Regions from separate parts of the Rhizobacter sp. P3_C12 genome, predicted to be linked through region 2. Evidence: predicted binding sites of a transcription regulator. Region 2 holds the regulator's gene; each other region holds the start of a gene.
The links. Region 2 encodes FliA, which starts transcription of late flagellar genes. Its sites were predicted from a motif close to CTAAAGTTTNNNNNNNNNNNGCCGNTA; they were not measured.
Positions count from the first base shown of each region.

Region 1: a site for FliA is predicted at 2,181-2,207, ahead of AC1DXV_RS05595 (flagellin domain-containing protein). Genes of this name have one in related genera too.
Region 3: a site for FliA is predicted at 4,043-4,069, ahead of fliS (flagellar export chaperone FliS). Genes of this name have one in related genera too.

Region 1 covers NZ_JBFUGW010000019.1:34,803-39,117, forward strand. The annotation lists gene AC1DXV_RS05590 (flagellin N-terminal helical domain-containing protein) at 1-751, opposite strand, end outside; gene AC1DXV_RS05595 (flagellin domain-containing protein) at 1,073-1,912, opposite strand; gene AC1DXV_RS05600 (O-linked N-acetylglucosamine transferase, SPINDLY family protein) at 2,357-4,315, shown strand, end outside.
Region 2 covers NZ_JBFUGW010000106.1:9,867-19,846, reverse strand. The annotation lists gene flhB (flagellar biosynthesis protein FlhB) at 1-1,021, shown strand, start outside; gene flhA (flagellar biosynthesis protein FlhA) at 1,018-3,099, shown strand; gene flhF (flagellar biosynthesis GTPase FlhF) at 3,436-5,121, shown strand; gene AC1DXV_RS17420 (hypothetical protein) at 5,175-5,960, shown strand; gene AC1DXV_RS17415 (RNA polymerase sigma factor FliA) at 5,981-6,694, shown strand; gene AC1DXV_RS17410 (methyl-accepting chemotaxis protein) at 6,714-8,069, shown strand; gene AC1DXV_RS17405 (class I SAM-dependent methyltransferase) at 8,083-8,832, shown strand; gene AC1DXV_RS17400 (hypothetical protein) at 8,836-9,216, opposite strand; gene flgM (flagellar biosynthesis anti-sigma factor FlgM) at 9,234-9,557, opposite strand; gene flgA (flagellar basal body P-ring formation chaperone FlgA) at 9,673-9,980, opposite strand, start outside.
Region 3 covers NZ_JBFUGW010000019.1:28,860-34,306, forward strand. The annotation lists gene AC1DXV_RS05555 (hybrid sensor histidine kinase/response regulator) at 1-733, opposite strand, end outside; gene AC1DXV_RS05560 (alanyl-tRNA editing protein) at 730-1,461, opposite strand; gene AC1DXV_RS05565 (alpha/beta fold hydrolase) at 1,490-2,344, opposite strand; gene AC1DXV_RS05570 (flagellar brake protein) at 2,409-3,158, opposite strand; gene AC1DXV_RS05575 (flagellar protein FliT) at 3,224-3,523, opposite strand; gene fliS (flagellar export chaperone FliS) at 3,589-4,008, opposite strand; gene fliD (flagellar filament capping protein FliD) at 4,257-5,447, opposite strand, start outside.

The DNA.
Region 1 (4,315 bases), on a different contig from region 2:
GCGCGGCGGTTTCAGCCGCGAAGTCGGCGTCCATGATGCGGCTGCGGGCGGCCGACTGGTTTTCCACCGCCGTCTGCAGGTTGGCGATCACCGAATCGAAGCGGGACTGGCTGGCACCGTAGGTGGCGCGGGTGTCGTTGATCAGGTCCAGCGCGCCGTCGATGGAATTCATCACCGTCGCGATGGCAGTCGCGTCGGCCGTGCTATCGATCACGACCAGCGCGTCGGTCACCGCGGTGATCGAGGCGTCGACGGTCAGGTTGACGGTGGTGATGTCGATGGTGTCGTTGACGGTCGTGTTGGCGCCGACCTGGAAGGTCTGCGTGCCGGTCGACGCGAGGATCGGCTGGCCGTTGAACGTGGTCCCGTTGAGGACACGGCCGATTTCGGCCGACAGCTGCTTGAATTCCTTGTTCAGCGAATCCTTGTCGCTGTTGCTGTTGGTCGAGTTGCGGGCCTGCACCGACAGTTCGCGCATGCGTYGCAGCGCATCGCCCACCTTGGACAGCGCACCTTCAGCGGTCTGCGCCATCGAGATGCCGTCGTTGGCGTTGCGGATCGCGACGTTCATGCCGCGCACTTGCGCGTTCATCCGTTCGGCGATCGCGAGGCCGGCGGCGTCGTCCTTCGCGGAATTGACGCGCAGGCCGGACGACAGGCGCTGCATCGAGACGGCCAGCGCGGACTGGGAAGAATTCAGGTTTCGTTGCGCGTTCAGCGAAACGATGTTCGTGTTGATGGTTTGTGGCATGAAGCACTCCTCAAGAATCAATGACTCCCGGCGAAATGCGCCGGCGCTTGCCGCAGGGGTGTGATGCCCTGCGTCAGACCCGGCGCGAATCACCGTTGGCCACCGACATGAAAGGTGTGCTGTTGCACACCGCCCCGTCAGCATCCTTCAGTGGATCCGGACCGCAGATCCCGGGCGAGGAACCTGTGGAAGTGATTGTTCCGAGAACTGGAGTGGGGTTAAACCGGGAAATGAGCCGGTTCGACCCGTCTTTTCATCCGCCAAACGAGAAGGCCCCGCCCGGTTTCCCGGGCGGGGCCTTGTAGAAGCGAGCCTGGCGGCTTACTTCAGCAGCGACAGCACTTGCTGCGGCAGTTGGTTGGCTTGCGCCACCATCGCCGTGCCGGCCTGCTGCAGGATCTGGGCACGCGACAGGTTCGACGTTTCAGACGCGAAGTCGGCATCCGTGATGCGGCTCTTGGCGGCCGACTGGTTCTCCACCGAGGTCTGCAGGTTGGAGATCACCGAGTCGAAGCGGTTCTGCACCGCACCGTACATGGCGCGCTCGCTGTTGATCGAGTCGATCGCGCCGTCGATCTTGTCGATCACGTCCTTCAGGGCAGCCGCGTCTTGCGTGCTGTCGATCTTCTCGCTGGTCACGTCGGTGATGCTGGCGGCTTGCGACATGTCGGTGGTGGTCACCGTGATCGAGTCGTTGGTGGTCGTGTTGGCACCGATCTGGAACTCTTTCGCGCCGGCGTCGGAGCCGATGATGTTGATGCCGTTGAAGGTCGTGCCACCGAGCACGCGGCTGATTTCCGCGCCGAGTTGCTGGAATTCCTTGTCCAGCGAATCCTTGTCGCTGGTGCCGTTGGTGCCGTTGCGGGCTTGAACGGCGAGTTCACGCATGCGTTGCAGCGAATCGCCGACCTTGCCCAGCGCGCCTTCAGCGGTCTGCGCCAGCGAGATGCCGTCGTTGGCATTGCGGATCGCGACGTTCATGCCGCGGACCTGGGCGCCCATGCGCTCCGAGATCGCCAGGCCGGCGGCGTCGTCCTTGGCGCTGTTGACGCGCAGGCCGGAAGACAGGCGCTGCATCGAGGTCGACAGGGCATTCTGGGTGGTCGACAGATTGCGTTGTGCGTTCAGCGACGTGACGTTGGTGTTGACTGACATGCTCATTTGAAATACTCCATAACGGTTGAAACGAGACCCGGCATGAGCGCCGGCATTGCCTCGGCAGATTGGTGTCTCTACCGTGATCCTCTCTGCCTAAACGACCGCACGTCCTGTGCGGCTTGCTGCGCCCGGCCTCACTGGTCTGCCGGACCCCGGCGCCGTTGTTGCGTCGCCGTTGGAGGCTTTATCGGACCGCCACTTTCCGGACTTGAGACCCGGTCACGAAAATTTCGGAGGGATCCGTTGAACAGAGGGAGGAGAACCCGGCTTCTATCTGCACTTGGGCCGGAAACTTGAGGGTCCGCACGGACGTTTCGAGATGTTTCTCGCAGCCCGGGAAGCGCTGAATTGGCAGGCGTCTGCGGTGCATCTCCGCGAGACCGGCACGGGGTGGTTTCCTAGAATTTCAGCACCCTTCCACGGGGCGTGCCCAGGCGCGCCAGCACGATGCACACCAAGCCACACAAGCCCTCGAAGCCGCGCGCCGCCACGATTGCACCCTACCTGCGCAGCGCGAAGCAGGATTGGGAGGAAGGCATCGGGCATGCGAAGGCCGGCGACTGGCGCAGCGCCGAGAGCGCCTTCCTGCGCGCCACCGAGCGCGAGCCGCAGGACAACCTCTACCTGGTGAACCTGGCACGCGCACAGATGAAGAACGGCGCGCACGAGAAGGCATTGCAGTCGGCCTCGGCCGCCCTCAAGCTGCAACCGGACGATCCGGTGGCCCGCATCATCGCCGCCGAATGCCTGCACGCGCAGCACCGCTACGCCGAGGCGGCCACCTGCCTGCAGCAACAGCCCGCGCACGTGCCGCGCAGCACCGAGTACCACCAGACCCTCGGCATGGCGCTCTTCAACGCGAACCAGCACCAGGCCGCGATCACCGCCTTGTTCGATGCACTGGCGCGCAACATCGACCACGCGCTGTCGCACTTCCGGCTCGGCCTGGCCTTCAATGCGCTGGGCATGAAGGCCGAAGCCACCGAATGCCTGCGCACCTCGCTCGTGCTAGGCCTCGGCCCGGGCGACCTGGCCGCGCAAAGCGTGCTGACCTTCATCGAACGCGAGCTGTGCCGCTGGGACCATGCCCGCGAGGACCTGGCGGCGCTGGAGCGCATGGCCGCCGCGCTGCCGGCCGATGCCGACCGCTGGGCCGCCGTGTTCGCGCAGACCACGCTGACCGCCGACCCCCAGGTGCAGCTGCGCATCGCCCGCTCGTGCTGGCGCTTCCACATGCGCGGGATCAAGCCGTTCGCACCGGTCGCGCCTCGCCCGCTGCCCACGCGGCTGCGCGTCGGCTTCGTCTCGGCCGACTTCCATCACCACGCCACCGCGCTCCTGATGGCCGAGGTGTTCGAGAAGCTCGACCGCAGCCGCTTCGACGTCACGCTCTATTCGCACGGCCCCGAAGACGGCAGCGAGATGCGCCAGCGGCTGCGCCGCGCGGCCGACCGCTTCGACGACGTGAGCAAGCGCGGCGAGCTGGAAGTGGCGCAGCAGATCCGCAGCGACCAGATCGATGTGCTGGTCGACCTGAAGGGCCACACCCGCGACGGCCGGCTGAAGATCTTCGGCCACCGGCCGGCGCCGGTGCAGGTGAGCTTCCTCGGCTTTCCGGGCAGCACCGGGTCCGACGCAATCGACTACTTCATCGGCGACGCCATCGTCTCGCCGCTCGACCATGCCGCGCACTACAGCGAGAAGCTCGCGCTGATGCCCGGCTGCTACCAGCCGAACGACCGCCAGCGCCCGCTGCCCGGCCCCTGCACCCGGGCCCAGGTCGGTTTGCCGGAAGACGCGCTGGTGCTGTGCGGCTTCAACCAGCCGTTCAAGCTGTCTCCCGAGGTGTTCGACGTCTGGTGCCGGCTGCTGCACCGCATCCCGAACTCGGTGCTGTGGCTGCTGCAATGGAACGAGCATGCGCCGGCCCTGCTGCGTGCCGAGGCCAAGGCACGCGGCATCGATACCGAGCGCCTGGTGTTCGGCCCGAAGGTCGGCCTGCGCGAGCACCTGAGCCGCCTGCCGCTCGCCGACCTGTACATCGACGCCTGGCCCTGCAACGGCCACACCACGGCCAGCGATGCGCTGTGGGCCGGCGTGCCGGTCGTCACCTACACCGGCCAGTCCTTCGCATCGCGCGTCGCGGCCAGCCTGCTGGATGCCGTCGGCCTGCCTCAGCTGTCCTGCAACACGCTGGCCGACTACGAGGCCCGCATCGTCGAGCTCGCCGGTGACGCTTCGGCGCGCCAGGCGCTGCGCGACCATCTGATCGTCGCCCGCGACACCGCGCCGCTGTTCGACAGCGACACCTGGACGCGCGACTTCGGCCGCCTGCTGTGGGCGATGGCCGGACGCTGGTCGCAGGGCCTGCCGCCCGACCACATCGTCCTCGCCCCCGAACACGCC
Region 2 (9,980 bases):
GTCGCGCTGGCTGAAGCAGCTGCTCGCCACCGGCCTGCAGTTCAACGCCGTGATGGCGAAGAATCCCGAGGCGATGGGCGAGCGGCTGGCCGAACTCACGAGCAAGCTGATCTGGGTCGTGCTGCCGATGGGCCTGCTGATGATGGTGGTCGGCGTGGCCGTCGCCGTCGCGGCCGGCGGCTGGGTCTGGACGCTCAAGCCGCTCGCGCCCAAGTTCGACAAGTTCAACCCGATCACCGGCATCGGCAAGCTGTTCTCGAAGCAGCAGCTGATCGAGGCGATCAAGGGCGCCGTGCTGGCGCTGATCCTCGGCACCATCGGCGCGATGTACCTGCGCTCGCACGTCGAGATGTTCGCCGGTGCACTGTCGATGCCGCTGCCGCAGGCGCTGTCGCACGTCGGCAGCACCATCGTCGGCGGCATGCTGCTGGTGCTGCTGGCGCTGGCCGCCTTCGCGGCGGTCGACGTGCCGCTGCAGCGCCAGCTGCACGCGATGCGCCTGAAGATGAGCCACCAGGAAATCAAGCAGGAGCACAAGGAAGTCGAAGGCAACATGGAGATCAAGGCCAAGATCCGCGCCCGCATGCGCGAGATGGCCAATCGCCGCATGTTGGCCGCCGTGCCCACTGCCGACCTGGTCGTGATGAACCCGACCCACTACGCCGTCGCGCTGAAGTACGACGAAGGCAAGATGGGCGCGCCGCGCGTGGTCGCCAAGGGCGCCGACCTGATGGCCATGCGCATCCGCGACACCGCGAAGGAATCGAAGGTGCCGGTGCTGCAGGCGCCGGTGCTGGCGCGTGCGCTGTATGCCCACGCCGAGGTCGACCGCGAGATCCCGGCCGCGCTGTTCGCGGCCGTCGCCCAGGTGCTCGCCTACGTCTACCAGCTGCGTGCCGCGCTGAGCGGCCGCGTCGCGCTGCCGGGCGCGCTGCCCGAACTGAACGTGCCGGACGAGCTCGATCCGCACAACCCGAAGAGCGGCAAGTACGGCCTGAAGGCCACCGAGGACACTGAATGAATCCGCTGATCCAACAGATCCAGGGCTGGCTCGGCCCGCATGCCAAGGCGATCAAGGCGCTGATGGCGCCGGTCTTCATCATCATGGTGCTGTCCATGATGGTGCTGCCGCTGCCGGCCTTCGCGCTCGACCTGCTGTTCACCTTCAACATCGCGATGGCGCTGATGGTGATGATGGTCGCGGCCTACATGGTGCGGCCGCTCGATTTCTCGGCCTTCCCGACCGTGATCCTGCTGACCACGCTGCTGCGGCTGTCGCTGAACATCGCCTCCACCCGCGTCGTGCTGCTGCAGGGTCACACCGGGCCTGGCGCGGCCGGCAAGGTGATCGAATCCTTCGGCCACTTCCTGATCGGCGGCAACTTCGCGGTCGGCCTGATCGTGTTCGCGATCCTGGTGGTGATCAACTTCGTCGTGGTGACCAAGGGCGCCGAGCGAATCGCCGAAGTCGGCGCGCGCTTCACGCTGGATGCGATGCCCGGCAAGCAGATGGCGATCGACGCCGACCTGAACGCCGGCCTGATCGACGAGAAGGAGGCCAAGCGCCGCCGCCTCGAAGTGGGCAACGAGGCGGAGTTCTTCGGTTCGATGGACGGTGCCAGCAAGTTCGTGCGCGGCGACGCGATGGCCGGCCTGCTGATCCTGTTCATCAACATCATCGGCGGCTTCATCATCGGCGTGGCCCAGCACGACCTGTCGGCGTCGCAGGCGGCCGACAGCTACATCCTGCTGGCCATCGGCGATGCGCTGGTGGCCCAGGTGCCGGCGCTGCTGATCTCGGTGGCGGCGGCGATGGTGGTGTCGCGCGTCGGCAAGGAAGAAGACGTCGGCACGCAGGTCGCGAGCCAGGTCTTCAACTCGCCGCGCGTGCTGGGCATCACCGCCGGCGTGATCGGCCTGCTGGGCATCATCCCGGGCATGCCGCACCTGGTGTTCCTGCTGATCTCGGGCAGCATGGGCTATGCGGCCTGGTGGATGAACGAGCGCAACAAGCGCGTCCGGAACACGCCGCCGCCGGCCGCGCCGGTGGCCGAGCCGAATGCCGAGGCCAGCTGGGACGACCTGCAGCCGGTCGACACGCTGGGCCTGGAAGTGGGCTACCGGCTGATCACGCTGGTCGACAAGAACCGCGAGGGCGACCTGCTGCAGCGCATCAAGGGCGTGCGGCGCAAGTTCGCGCAGGATGTCGGCTTCCTGCCGCCGCCGGTGCACATCCGCGACAACCTGGAGCTCAAGCCCAGCATGTACCGGCTGACGCTGCGCGGCGCGGTGGTCGGCGAGGGCGAGGCCTTCCCGGGCATGCTGCTGGCGATCAACCCGGGCGGCGCGACCACCCAGCTGATCGGCACCCGCACCACCGACCCGGCGTTCGGGCTGCCGGCCGTGTGGATCGAGGAGCGCCAGCGCGAAGCGGCGCAGATGAACGGCTTCACGGTGGTGGACTGCTCCACCGTGGTGGCCACGCACCTGTCGCACCTGATGCAGCTGCACGCGGCCAAGCTGCTCGGCCGTGTCGAGACGCAGCAGCTGGTCGAGCACGTGACCAAGCTCGCGCCGAAGCTGATGGAAGACGTGATCCCGAAGATGGTCGGCATCGCCAGCCTGCAGAAGGTGTTGCAGCTGCTGCTGGAAGAGGGCGTGCACATCCGCGACATGCGCTCGATCGTCGAGAGCCTGGCCGAGCATGCGGCGGTGGCGAGCGAGCCGGGTGAGCTGGCGCGGCGCATCCGCATCAGCCTGGCGCCGGCCATCGTGCAGCAGATCTACGGCCCGGTGAAGGAGCTCGAGGTGATCGCGCTGGAGCCGGAGCTGGAGCGCCTGGTGACGCAGGCGCTGAACTCGCCGCACGGCGCGGTGCTCGACCCGGGCGTCGCCGACACGCTGACGCGCAGCGCCGCTGCCTCGGCCAAGCGCCAGGAAGACCTGGGCCACCCGGCCTGCCTGTTGGTGCCGGACATGATCCGCGCGCCGATGGCCCGGCTGCTGAAGCGCGCCGCGCCGCGGCTGCGGGTGCTGGGGCACAGCGAGATTCCGGAAACGCACTCGATCCGCATCGGGTCGATCATCGGGGCGAACTGATCGCGTGGTTCCGGTGTCCCGGGTGACAACCCGGGATCAACCCTCATTTGTTCGCTTGTCATCTTCCCCACCCGCGCCTTTGCCACAGAAACAGGCCGGCTTTCCCCCCTCTCATCGGCCTCAAGTTTCCGGTCCACCCCGGAACAATGACGGCACGCATCCACCGCGTCCGCCCATGACCTCTGCCTTCCTGTCCACCGCCGTGCCCCCTCGGCACGAAACATCCCAAATGAAGGGATTTACGGTGGCTCATCCCCGGACCGCGGCCGGCTGCGCTCTCACACACTGGATGCCATTGCTTGCCACTGGTTCCTGCTCGATCTCCTGGAGCTCCCGATGAACGTCAAACGCTTCACCGCCCGCACTTCGCGCGACGCCCTGACCCTGGTCCGCCAGGCTTTCGGCGAAGACGCCGTCGTGCTCTCGACCAAGCCCTGCGCCGAAGGCGTCGAGGTGCTGGCCATGGCGCCGGAAAGCGTTCAACAGATCGAGCGCCTGTCGGCCGCCGGTCCGATCCCGCCGTCGCCGCCGGTCGCCAAGCGCGCCGCCGCACCGCGCGCCCAGCCCGCCCGCCCCGCACCGGCCCCGCAACCCGCTCCCGCCCCGGCGATGGAAGTCAGCGACGACGTCGCCCGCCTGTCGATGAGCACGCTGTCGTTCCAGGATTACGTGCGTGAGCGCATGCTCAAGCGCCGCCAGGCCGCGATGCAGCAACAGCACGGCCGCGACAACGAACCCAGCTTCATGCCCGACGATGAGCCGTCGCTGCCGACCGCGCTCGAGCAGCGCCTGGCCGAACGGCAGGCAATGCACCCGGCACCGGCCCAGCACGCGCCGATGCAGGCCGTCGGTGGCCGCAGCGCCACGCTGCGCGAGCCGCCGGTGCTGCGCGAAGAAATCCGCGTGCAGCAACAGCAGGCCGCCGCCGCCCAAGCGCAGGCGCAAGCCCATGCACAGGCCCTGGCCGATGCACGGGCCCAGGCCCACGCCCAGCAGCACACGCCCGCCCCGGTGCCCGCCGCACCGGTCGTCTCGCTCGCCGATGCCCGCTCCAACGTCAACGCCTCGGCGCGCCGCGACCAGCAGGACATGATGAACGAGCTGCGCTCGATGAAGGGCCTGATCGAGGAGCGCTTCGGCGCCCTGGCCTTCATGGAGAAGCTGCAGCGCCAGCCCGCCCAGGCGATGCTGATCCAGAAGCTGCTCGACAGCGGCTTCTCGCCGGCGCTGATCCGCAAGCTGGCCGAGAGCCTGCCGAACGACGTGAGCGACGAGACCTCGTGGGCCGCCAACATCCTCGAGCGCAACCTGATCACCGGCGAGAACGACGCCGCGCTCGAAGACCAGGGCGGCGTCTACGCGCTGATCGGTTCCACCGGCGTCGGCAAGACGACCAGCGCCGCCAAGATTGCCGCCGCCTTCGCCACCAAGCACGGCGCCGCCAACCTCGGCCTGATCACGCTCGACGCCTACCGCGTCGGCGCCCACGAACAACTGCGCGCCTATGGCCGCATCCTCGGCGTGCCGGTGCACACCGCGCACGACCGCGCCTCGCTCGAAGACCTGCTGGAACTGCTGGCGGGCAAGAAGATGGTGCTGATCGACACCGCCGGCATGGCGCAGCGCGACAGCCGCACCCGCGAACTGCTCGACATGCTGGCCCACCGCTCGATCCAGAAGCTGCTGGTCGTCAATGCCGCCGCGCAGGGCGAGACCATCGAGGACGTGATGGTCTCGTACCGCGCCGCCGCCTGCAAGGGCATCGTGCTGTCCAAGCTCGACGAAGCCGTCAAGCTGGCGCCGGRGCTCGACGCGCTGATCCGCCACAAGCTGAAGGTGGTCGGCGTCGCCAACGGCCAGCGCGTCCCCGAAGACTGGCACCGCCTGTCGGCCCACGCGCTGGTGCATCGCGCGCTGCGCGCCAACACCGGCACTGCCTACCGCATGGATGCCGACGACGTGAACCTGATCTTCACGGCGCGCCAGCCGGCGCTGCGCACCCGCGGGTCGCTGCACGCCTGATCGATCGCCCGATCCCACAAGAACAGCCCCCCTCGACTCGTCCTCAGCGCCCCATGCACGACGCCTACGACTCCTCGTTCCCGCAAGACCAGGCCCACGGCCTGCGCCAGCTGTTCGGCCAGACGCGCGTGCGTTTCGTGCCGGTGGTGGCCAACCCGAACATGGCGTTCGGCGGCGTGATGCTGGAGCGCCTGTGCACCGCCTTCGGCGAGCTGGGCGCGCATGTGCTGGTGATCGACGCCTCCGACCGCGCGCCGGCCCCGGCCGAGCTGACGGCCGTCGGCCTGACCGGCTGCGTCGAGGCGCTGTCGCACCAGGTGTCGTACCTGGCCGCGCGCGGCCTGCCGATCCGCTACGTGGACGCGCACGGCAGCACCGCCAACTTCCTGCACGCCGCCGCCGATGCCGCGCCGCACGCCGACGTGGTGCTTGTGCATGCGACCGAGACCGACCTGTGCCGTTTGTTCATGCGCAGCGAGGCGCGCCCGCTGCTGCTGGCCGACGACCGCCCGAGCAGCGTGACCCACGCCTACGCCGCGATGAAGCTGCTGACGCAGCGCGCCGGCCTGATGGTGCACGACCTGCTGCTCGGCGCCGCCCCGCATTCGCCGCGCGCCGAACGCATCGCGCAGCAGATCGCCTCGTGTGCCGATGGCTTCCTGGGCGCCGTGCTGCGCGACTGGATGCACGTCGACCCTGCGTCCGATGTCAACGATCCGCCCACGCCGGCCCTGCGCCGCTGGGCCCGTGATGTGCTGCAGCCTGCCGCCTCTGTCGAAACCGCGTACGCCACCGCATTCCCGGCGTACCGCGATTTCCCGCAGCAGGCCCTGAACTGAATTTCCCCGGAGCTGACCCCATGTATACCGCCAAAGGCCAACTCGACGTCAACACGATGCTCAAGCAGTACAGCTCGCTGGTGCGCCGCCTCGCGCACCAGATGATCGCGAAGCTGCCTGCCAACGTCGAGATCGACGACCTGATCCAGGTCGGCATGATCGGCCTGACCGACGCGCTGAGCCGCTTCGACGCAGCCCAGGGCGTGCAGTTCGAGACCTTCGCGACGCAGCGCATCCGCGGCGCGATGCTCGACGAGCTGCGCGGCAACGACTACCTGTCGCGCGGCACGCGCAAGCAGCAGCGCACCATCGAATCGGCGGTGCACAAGCTCGAGCAGAAGCTCGGCCGCGCGCCCGCCGAGAGCGAGATCGCCCGCGAGATGGGCGTCACGCTGCCGGAGTACCAGGAACTCCTTGGCAAGGTGCGCGGCACCCAGCTGGTTTACCTGGAGGACATGTCGGGCGACGATGGCGACAATGACTACCTCGACCGGCACGTCGCCGACGAAGGGGTCAACCCGCTCGCGCAGCTGCAGGACCAGCGCATGCGCCAGGCCCTGGTCGACGGCATCAAGACGCTGCCGGAGCGCGAGCAGTACGTGATGAGCATGTACTACGAGCACGACATGAACCTGAAGGAAATCGCGGCCGTGCTGAAGGTGACCGAATCGCGCGTCTGCCAGCTGCACAGCCAGTCCATCGCCCGCTTGCGCGTCAAGCTGCGCGAGTGGTGAGCACGGGAATCGAGACCACATGTTTGCAATGTTCCGCAAGGGCCGCGAGCTGCCGCCGGTCGAGCCCGTTGTGAGCGCCTTGAGCGCGGCCGCCGAGCCCGACCTGCGTGCCGCGGTGCAGTCGATCGGCAAGCAGGCGTCCAGCGTCGGCCGCGACGCCGCCGAGGTGCGCGGCCTGCTCGACGACGCGAGCAAGGTGTCGGCGCGCCAGGCGCAGGCCGTGCTCGCGCTGGCCGGCCAGCTCGGTGAAGTCACCCGGGCGCAGCAGGCGATCGGCGACGTGACGGCCGGCAGCCTCGAGGCGGTCGGGCGTGCGCGCGACGCGGTCGAGGCGGTCGGCACCGAGGTCTCGGGCATCGTCGACACGCTGCGCGAGGTGGCCGCGGCCGCCAGCGAGATCACGCAGATCGCGCTGCAGACGCGGCTGGTGGCATTCAATGCCTCGGTCGAGGCCAAGCGCGCCGGCGAGGCCGGCCGCGGCTTCGGCGTGGTGGCCGATGCGGTGAAGGATCTGGCCTCGAAGGTCGAGGGCTCGTCGAAGGCGATCATGAGCACCGTGGGCGTGCTCGACACCCGCATCGAGGCCTTGTCGCGCGAGATCCACGTCAAGCCGGGCGAGGTCCGGCAGGGCGGGTTCCACAAGGCGCTGGCCGATGTCGAGGCCGGTGTCGCGAGCATCACCGCCGCGGCCACGCAAAGCCGCGAGATCTGTAGCGGCGTCAACGTGCAGATGGGCGCGATGCAGTCGGAGATCCAGCAGACCACCGCCGCGCTCGACAGCGCGATGCGCCGCAGCGAGGCCTTCCTGAAGGTCTCGGAGCACCTGATCGAGCTGGTGGCCGAATGCGGCATCGAGACCGAGGACACGCCGTTCATCCAGGCCGCGATGGAAGCAGCCGCGCAGATCGGCAAGCTGCTCGAGGATTCGCTGCGCACCAAGACGATTTCGGCGAGCAACCTGTTCGACGAGAACTACCGGTCGCTGCCGGGCACCAACCCGGCGCAGCACGCGACGCAGTTCATCGAGCTGGCCGACCGGCTGTTCCCGCAGGTGCAGGAGCGGGTGCTGACGCTGAGCCCGAAAGTGGTGTTCTGCATCGCGGTCGACCGCAACGGCTACGTGGCGACGCACAACAAGAAGTACTGCCACCCGCAGCGCGGCGACCTGGCCTGGGACACCGCCAACAGCCGCTACCGCCGCATCTTCAACGACCGCACCGGGCTCGCCTCGGCGCGCAACCAGCGCCCGTTCCTGCTGCAGACCTACCGCCGCGACATGGGCGGTGGCCAGTTCGTGCTGCTGAAGGAAGCCGCCGCACCGATCACGGTGCAGGGCCGGCACTGGGGCGGCATGCGGCTCGCGTTCAACTTCTGAGGTCGGCTGCGACGTGCTCTGGCCGCTGCCCGCGCTGATCGCCTGGGCCGCGGCCTGGGGGCTCTTCTTCGGATTGCAGCGCGCTGCGGCACCGCTCGGTGTCGCGCTGCTGCTGGCCACCGCGCTCGGCGGCGTGCTGGCGCTGCTGCCGATCGTCGCCGGCACGCGCTGGCGGCGCATCTTCGTCGCGCTGGGTTTCCCCCTCTCGTTGCTGGCCTCCGGCCTTGCCGGTGCGCTGCCCGCCTGGGCCTGGCTGCTGCCGATGGGCGCGCTGCTGGCCCTCTATCCCGTCCATGCCTGGCGCGATGCGCCGGTGTTCCCGACGCCGCGCGGTGCGCTGCGCGGCCTGCCGGCGCTGGTGCCGCTGCCGGACGGCGCACGCGTGCTCGACGCCGGCTGCGGGCTGGGGGATGGCCTGCGCGAGTTGCACGCGGCGTATCCGCGCGCGGTGCTCGACGGCATCGAATGGAGCTGGCCGGTGCGGCTGCTGTGCGGCCTGCGCTGCCGGCTGCAGCGCATCCCGGCACGCGTGACGCGCGGCGACATCTGGCAGGCCGACTGGTCGGCGTACGAACTGGTCTACCTGTTCCAGCGGCCGGAGAGCATGCCGCGCGCGGTCGCGAAGGCGCGGCAGCAGCTGCGCGCCGGTGCGTGGATGGCCAGTCTGGAGTTCGAGGCGCAGGAACTGCGCCCGGTGGCCCGGCACGTGTGCCCGGATGGGCGGCCGGTGTGGCTGTATCAGGCGCCGTTCAAGGCGCGCTGAACATCAGGCTTGAATGAATCCGCGGCTGCCGCGTTCGGCCGGGCCGCTCGCCGAGTAGACCGCCGCCGGCCGCTCACGCGGCATCAGCACGTCGATCGCGCGATCGAGCGCGGCGGTGGCGCGCGCCAGCGATTCGCGCTGCGCCGCCACCAGCCCGCCGGCCAGCGCCAGGCGCTCGCGCAACGGGGTCGGCACCGGGCCGCTGCGGGCGGCGCGGGAGAAGTGGTCGACCGCGCGCGCCAGCGAGCGGTGCAGCTCGGTCGCGTGCAGGTCGATCGCCGCGCTGTCGCGCGTGCGCAGCGCCTCGCCCAACGCGGCGAGTTGCGTCTCGACCGCGCCGAGGGTGGCCTCGAGTTCGGGCGAGGTTTCGTACGCGGGATTCACCGGCTGCTGCATGACGATCAATGACCCAGGACTTCGCGGGCGTTGGAAATCAACTTGTCGGCGATGGCTTCCGGATTGACCTTGAACGAACCGTTCTCGATCGCGTCGGAGATGCGCTTGACCTTGTCGGCGTCGAAGTCGGCGCTGGCCGACCCGGTGCCGGTCAGCGACGAAGCCGCGCTCGACAGCGAGACGGTCGTGCTGGCTTCGGGTGACGCGGCGCCGACGGCCTGGGGGGCCTGCTCGGCGGGCTTGGCGGTCGCCCCTTGTTTCTGCGTGGCGCCACCGACCGCCTGGGTCGGCGCGGCTGCTTCTGCTTGATGGCCGATCTTGATGCTCATGAAGGACTCCTTGGGTCGGGACAGAGGCCCCGGCCTTTCAACATGCACGGTGTATCGGCCCGCCCGGTGGCGACTTGAGGGGTTTCACCCGAATTGTTGTGCCTGGGACAGTTTTTCACAATGCGAGTTCCAACTGGTGTTCTGCCACCGCGACGCCGGTCACGAGACGGCCGCTTTCGGTGCGCACGCGCGCCGGCTGGCCCTCGATCCCGGCGGTCATCGCCTCGCCCGAGCCGGCCACCGCGTAGCCGTCGCCGACGGCCCGGATGCGCACGGTGTCGCCCGGGGCAAACCATTGCCTGGCCTTCAAGGTGGCCTGGCGCACGCCCTGGCCGGCCGCGACCGACCGGGCCAGCGTGCGCCCGACGAGGGCCGCAGTGTCCGTCAGCGCCGGGCTGGCGTCCGCGGCGAGGTCGACCTCGG
Region 3 (5,447 bases), on a different contig from region 2:
CCATGCGCTTGCCGAGCACGTGCGGCGGCCCGCCCGCCTGCATGCGGCGCAGGCCCGCCTCGTGCGCCGCGCGGTGGCGCTCGGGCACGATCACCTCGCTGACCGGCAGCCCGACCACGTCGGCGCGCCGGCGTCCGAAGATCGCCTCGGCCGACGGGTTGAACTCGACGATGCGGCCCTCGGCGTCGGTGGAGATCAGCGCGGCGAGCGCGTGGTCGACGATCGCCGACTTCAGCGCCTCGCTGGCGCGCAGCTGCTCCTGGCGCAGCGCGAGCTCCTCTTCGCCCTGGCGCAGGTCGGTGTGGTCGAGCCCGCAGACCACCACCGCCTGCACCGGCCCGCCGCCGGGCGTGTACGGCACCAGCACCTGCTCTCGGTAGCGGCGGCCCTGCTGCTGGTAGTGCACCCAGCCCTGCAGGTGCAGCGACTCGCCGGCGAACAGCCGCTCGAAGATCGGCACGAAGTTGCGGTAGACGCCGTCGTCGAGCACCTCGGACATGTGGTGGCCGATCACGCGCTCGGGCGGCAGGCCCATGAAGCGCAGGGCTTCGAGGTTGGCGTACAGGTAGCGCCCGTCGCGGCCGACCACCGCGACGCGGGTGTTGATGTGCTCCAGCAGCACGCCCATCAGCACCGGGTCGAGCATCGGCAGCGAAGGCGGCTCCGCCCCCCAGCGCGTCGTCGACCAGCGCAGCTCCCGCTGGTCGTGGCCGACGTCGCCGTTCCCGCTCATGCCGCCGGCGCCGCGAATCCCAAGACCACGCGCCGCGTCTGCGCCGACTTCTTCTCGATCTTCGTGACCACCACCGCCCCGATGTCGGCGGTGTTCGCGACATGCGTGCCGCCGCAGGGCTGCAGGTCGACGCCTTCGATCTCCAGCACCCGCACCCGGCCCAGGCCGCGCGGCGGCTGCACGCTCATGCTGCGCACCAGGCCGGGGTTGGCGTCCAGCTCGGCCTCGCTGATCCAGCGGTGGCGCACCGGGTGCGCGCCGGCCACCAGGCGGGCGAGGCCGGCGGTCAGCGCCTCCTTGTCGAGCGGGTCGGTCATGTGGAAATCGAGCCGGGCCGACTCGGCGGTGATCGAGCACCCGTCGACCGGGTGCGGCACCAGCGCGCACAGCAGGTGGGTGGCCGTGTGGAAGCGCATGTGGCGCTCGCGGCGCGCCCGGTCGATGCAGGCCGTCACCGGCTGGCCGGGCGCAAGGGTGGCGAGCAGCGCCTCCTGCCCGGGCGCCGGCACATGGACGATCTCGCCCGGTGCCGCGCCCTTGCGCGTGTCGGCGATCTGCAGCACGCGGCCGTCGGCCAGCCGCAGCTCGCCGCGGTCGCCGGCCTGCCCGCCGCCGAGCGGGTAGAACACGGTGCGGTCGAGTTGCACGCCGGTCTCGCCGAGCGCGATGATGCGCGCCTCGCAGTCGTCGAGCGCAGCGTCTTCGCGGAACAGTTCTTCGGTGGTCATCGCATGCATCCTGGCCGTGGTCGTGGCATCAAGCGGGGTCGGTGATGAAGCGGCGCAGCACGTCGAAGGCCTCGTTCGGCTTCTCGCGCCAGGCGCCGTGGCCGATGCCGGGGAACGAATGGAACTGCCGCCAGCGCGCAGGCAGCGCCGCGGCGATGTCCTGCGCGTCTTCGAGCGGGCACACCGGGTCGAGTTCGCCGGCCAGCACCAGCACCGGGCATTGCGCGGCGGCCAGCCCGGGCAGCAGGTTCATCTGACGTTGCTCGCCGCGGATGAAGGCCTGCAGGATCTCGGGGGCGGTGAAGCGCCAGGGCGCGCTCTCGACGCGGCCGACCAGGCTCGGGTTGTACAGCGGTTTGCAAACGCGCTGGTAGACGGCGTTGTTCTCGTCGCTCGGGTCGGCCCAGAAGCGCTCGGCCACGTCGCGCGCCTCGCGGCCGCCGAGCTGCTCGAACATCGCCAGCTTGCGCGGCATCGCCATGCTGCCGGCGGTGCTCGACAGGATCACCTTGGCCGCATGCCCCGGGTGGCGCGCGATGTAGCGCTGCGCGACGAAGCCGCCGAACGACTGGCCGAGCACGATCGGGCGCGCGATGCCGAGCGCATCGCACAGCCGCACCACGTCGTCGGCCCAGGTGTCCAGCGTCCACTCCGACGGCGGGCGGCGGTCGCTCATGCCGTGGCCGCGGTGGTCGTAGTAGACGATCTGGGCCAGGTCGGCCAGGCGGGAGAACAGGGGCTTGAAGGCGACGTGGTCGAAACCCGGGCCACCGTGCAGCAGCACGAGGTTGGGCTTTTCCCGCACACCGTTGCCGTCGGGGACGAGGCCGGGGCCTTCGACGTCCACGAACAGCCTCACACCGGGCTCGATCTGAATGCGCACGCGCTGGCCTTCGTTGTTCAACCAGGGGGCGATCTTGCCATGCCCGGCCCCAGGCGAAGGAAGGCTAGCCTCCGGCCAGCAGGCGTTGTCGTTTCTGGGTCTGGTCGATGTAGCGCTGCAGGGCGCGCGACACGTCGCTGGTCGGGTTGACGATCTCGCAGCCCAGGCGCACGCCGCGCGAATCGGGGTTGATCGAGGTCACGTGCTGCAGGCGCAGCGCGACGTGGATGCGCGTGTCGACGTCGAGGTCCATCTGCACGCCGTTGAGCACCACGCCGGGCGGCAGCGGCGGCACGTCGTCGGGCAGGAACAGCGCGCAGCCGCCGATGCTCACGTCGAGCACGCGCAGCGCAAGCGGCATCTCGTGGATGGCCGGGTGGCGCACCCGCGCCATCGGCGTGCTGCGCAGCAGCGGCCGCACGCGGAAGCCGCTGCGGCGCTGGAAACGGAACAGCTCGCGCGGCATCGCGCAGTTCAGCACCGCGTTGCGGCCGTTGTGCACCATCACCAGCCCGACCGCGTCGAACTGCAGCTTGATGCTGTCCAGGTAGGCGACCGCGACGGCATCCGCCGACTCGACCAGCGCCTGCACCTGGTTGTTCTCGCCTTCGGCACTGAAGCTGATCAGGCCGCGCACCGGGTCGATCGACCACAGCGTGGTGGTGTAGTTGGCACCGTCGCTGCCGTTCAGGTGGACGATCACGTTGCCGTCMTGCAGCCGCTTGAGCATCGCCAGCACCTCGGGCACGGCGGAGAGGCGGAAATCGTCCAGCCCGCCATGGGTGGCGGACAGCGCGTCCAGCGGCATCGGCATCGTGTCCAAGTTCGGCTCCGGTCGGCGGGACGGTCCGCCGCGATCAGTGAACGTCAGTGAACGGCTCAGTGAACGGTCTTCGGCTTGCCGGCGAGGATCGCGTCCAGGTCTTCCAGCCACGGCTCGGCCAGGTGGCGGATCTCGGCATCATTGACCAGGATGCGCTGCATGATGCGCGATTTCAACTGGGCTTCCTCGGAATCCAGCGGGCGCTGCGCGGCGGCGTGCTTGAGCTGCGAGATCAGCACGGCGCAGGCGCCTTCGAGCTTGACCACGTGGTCCCAGTTGCCGACGCGGGCAGCTTCGAGCATGTCCTGGCTGGCGCGCTCGATGGCTTCGTAGTAGTTCAGCAGGGCCTTGTTCATGGGGTGGTCTCCGTTGTCGTGCGACCGGTCGATCTGGTAGGGCTTCATGGTGTGGGCTCGGCGCTTCAGGCGGCGGTCTTGATGTCGATCTCGGCCCAGGCACTGCGCAGGGGCTCGATCAGTTGCACGCATTCGTCGAGGGCGGCCTCGTCGCTGTGCAGGTTGGCTTGCGTCAGGCGCAGGGCCATGTAGGCGTACAGGTCGTTCAGCTGGGCGGCGAGCGCGCCACCCTCCTTCAGGTTCAGGCCGGCCTTCAGGCCTTCATCGACGATGCGCACCGCGCGGCTGATGGCGCGGCCCTTCTCCTCGATCTTCTTGTTGCGGATGGCGCCGCGCGCCTGGGCGATGCAATCGATCAGCCCGTCGAACAGCATGGCGATCAGCTGGTGCGGCGATGCGCCGTCGACCCCGGTGCCGACCTGCACTGCCTGGTAGGCATTGCTGCGGCCGCCGAAGGGCGATGCGGAGTAGTCGGAACCGAACATGTTCTTGGCCTTGTGCGTGACTGGATGCACTGTTTATCGGCCCGCCCCGCGCGGCCTTTAGGCCGCACAAGTGGGGTGAAACAGGGTCCATTTCGCCCTCAAGTGTGAGGAGAAGTTGCAGCTGGCAGAAAGGCTTCACGCGAGCGCAGCGAAGCACCCCAAGCAACTCGCCCAGGAACCGGCTTTGCCGGGCCTGCGGCGAGGTGCCCCCTCGGGGGGCAGGAGCGAAGCGACGTGGGGGCCGTCAACTAGCCGGTGGACTTGTTCCAGTTCGCGATCTGCTGCGTGATGTAGGTGCTGAGCGTGTTCAGCCCCGCCATCTTCGTGTCGAGCGCGGTGTACTGGGCGCGCAGGCGCTTCTCGGTGTTCGTCATCCGGTCGGTGATGTCGTCCTGCCGTTCCTGGTTGTCCTTCAGCGTGCTGTTCAGCCCGGTGGTGCGGGCGGCCAGCGTGCCGTCGGTGCCCAGCACCTGGTCGCCCAGCGCGCGCAGCTTCTGCGCGAAGCCGTCGTTGGCCGAGTCGGTCGTGTCGCTGTTGGCGAACGCCTTCTTCATCTCGCTCAGGTTGCCCAGGGCGCTGGTCAGCTTGGTGTCGCTGACCTTCAGCGTGCCGTCGGTCTGGATCTCCAGGCCGATCGAGGACAGTGTCGGGAACGCGCTCGAGGCCGAGCCGGTGCCCGTCAGCATCGAGCGCAGCTGGCGCTGCAGCGACACCGCGGTGCTGTCGCCCTGCAGCGTGCCGGCCGTCTTGGTCGCATCGTCGTACTTGGTCTGCGTCTTCAGCAGCGATGCGAGGCCGTTGTAGGCGGCCGTGAAGCTCGTGATCGCGCTCTTGATCGAGGTGTTGTCCTGCGCGACGCTGACCTGCACGTCACCGGTGGTGACCTTCTGCAGGTTCATCGTCAGGCCCTGCACCACGTCGTTCAGCGTGTTGCTCGCCGAGGTGATGTCCAGCCCGTTGATCTTCGCCTTCGCATCGACGGCGGTCTGGGTGCGCGTCATCGCGGCGCTGCCGTCGGTCGCGTCGTACGCGAAGGCCGACGGGCCGGCGCCGCTGGCCGTCACGCGGAAGCCGTTCTCGGCCCCGGTGGACTTCGACGACAGCACCAGCCGCGCACCGCTCGAGTCGGTGACGATGGAGGCCGAGACGCCGCCACCCGCCGCATTGATCTTGTCGCGCACGTCGGCCAGCGTGTCGGTCGCGCTGATCGCGATGTTCATCGAGCTGATGGTCGCGCGAGCCTTGAAGCCCGGCTCGCCGATGTCCCAGCTGCCGGTGTCGATGGTCAGCGAGCCTTCGCCGACGACCGCGCTGCTGGATGTGAAGCTGGTGCTTGCCACCGACTGCGAGGCCGCCAGGCTCTGCACGCTGACCGCGTAGTTGCCGGCCGAGGCGCTGGAGCCGCCGGACACGGAAACGGCCGATGTGTCGGCCGAGGT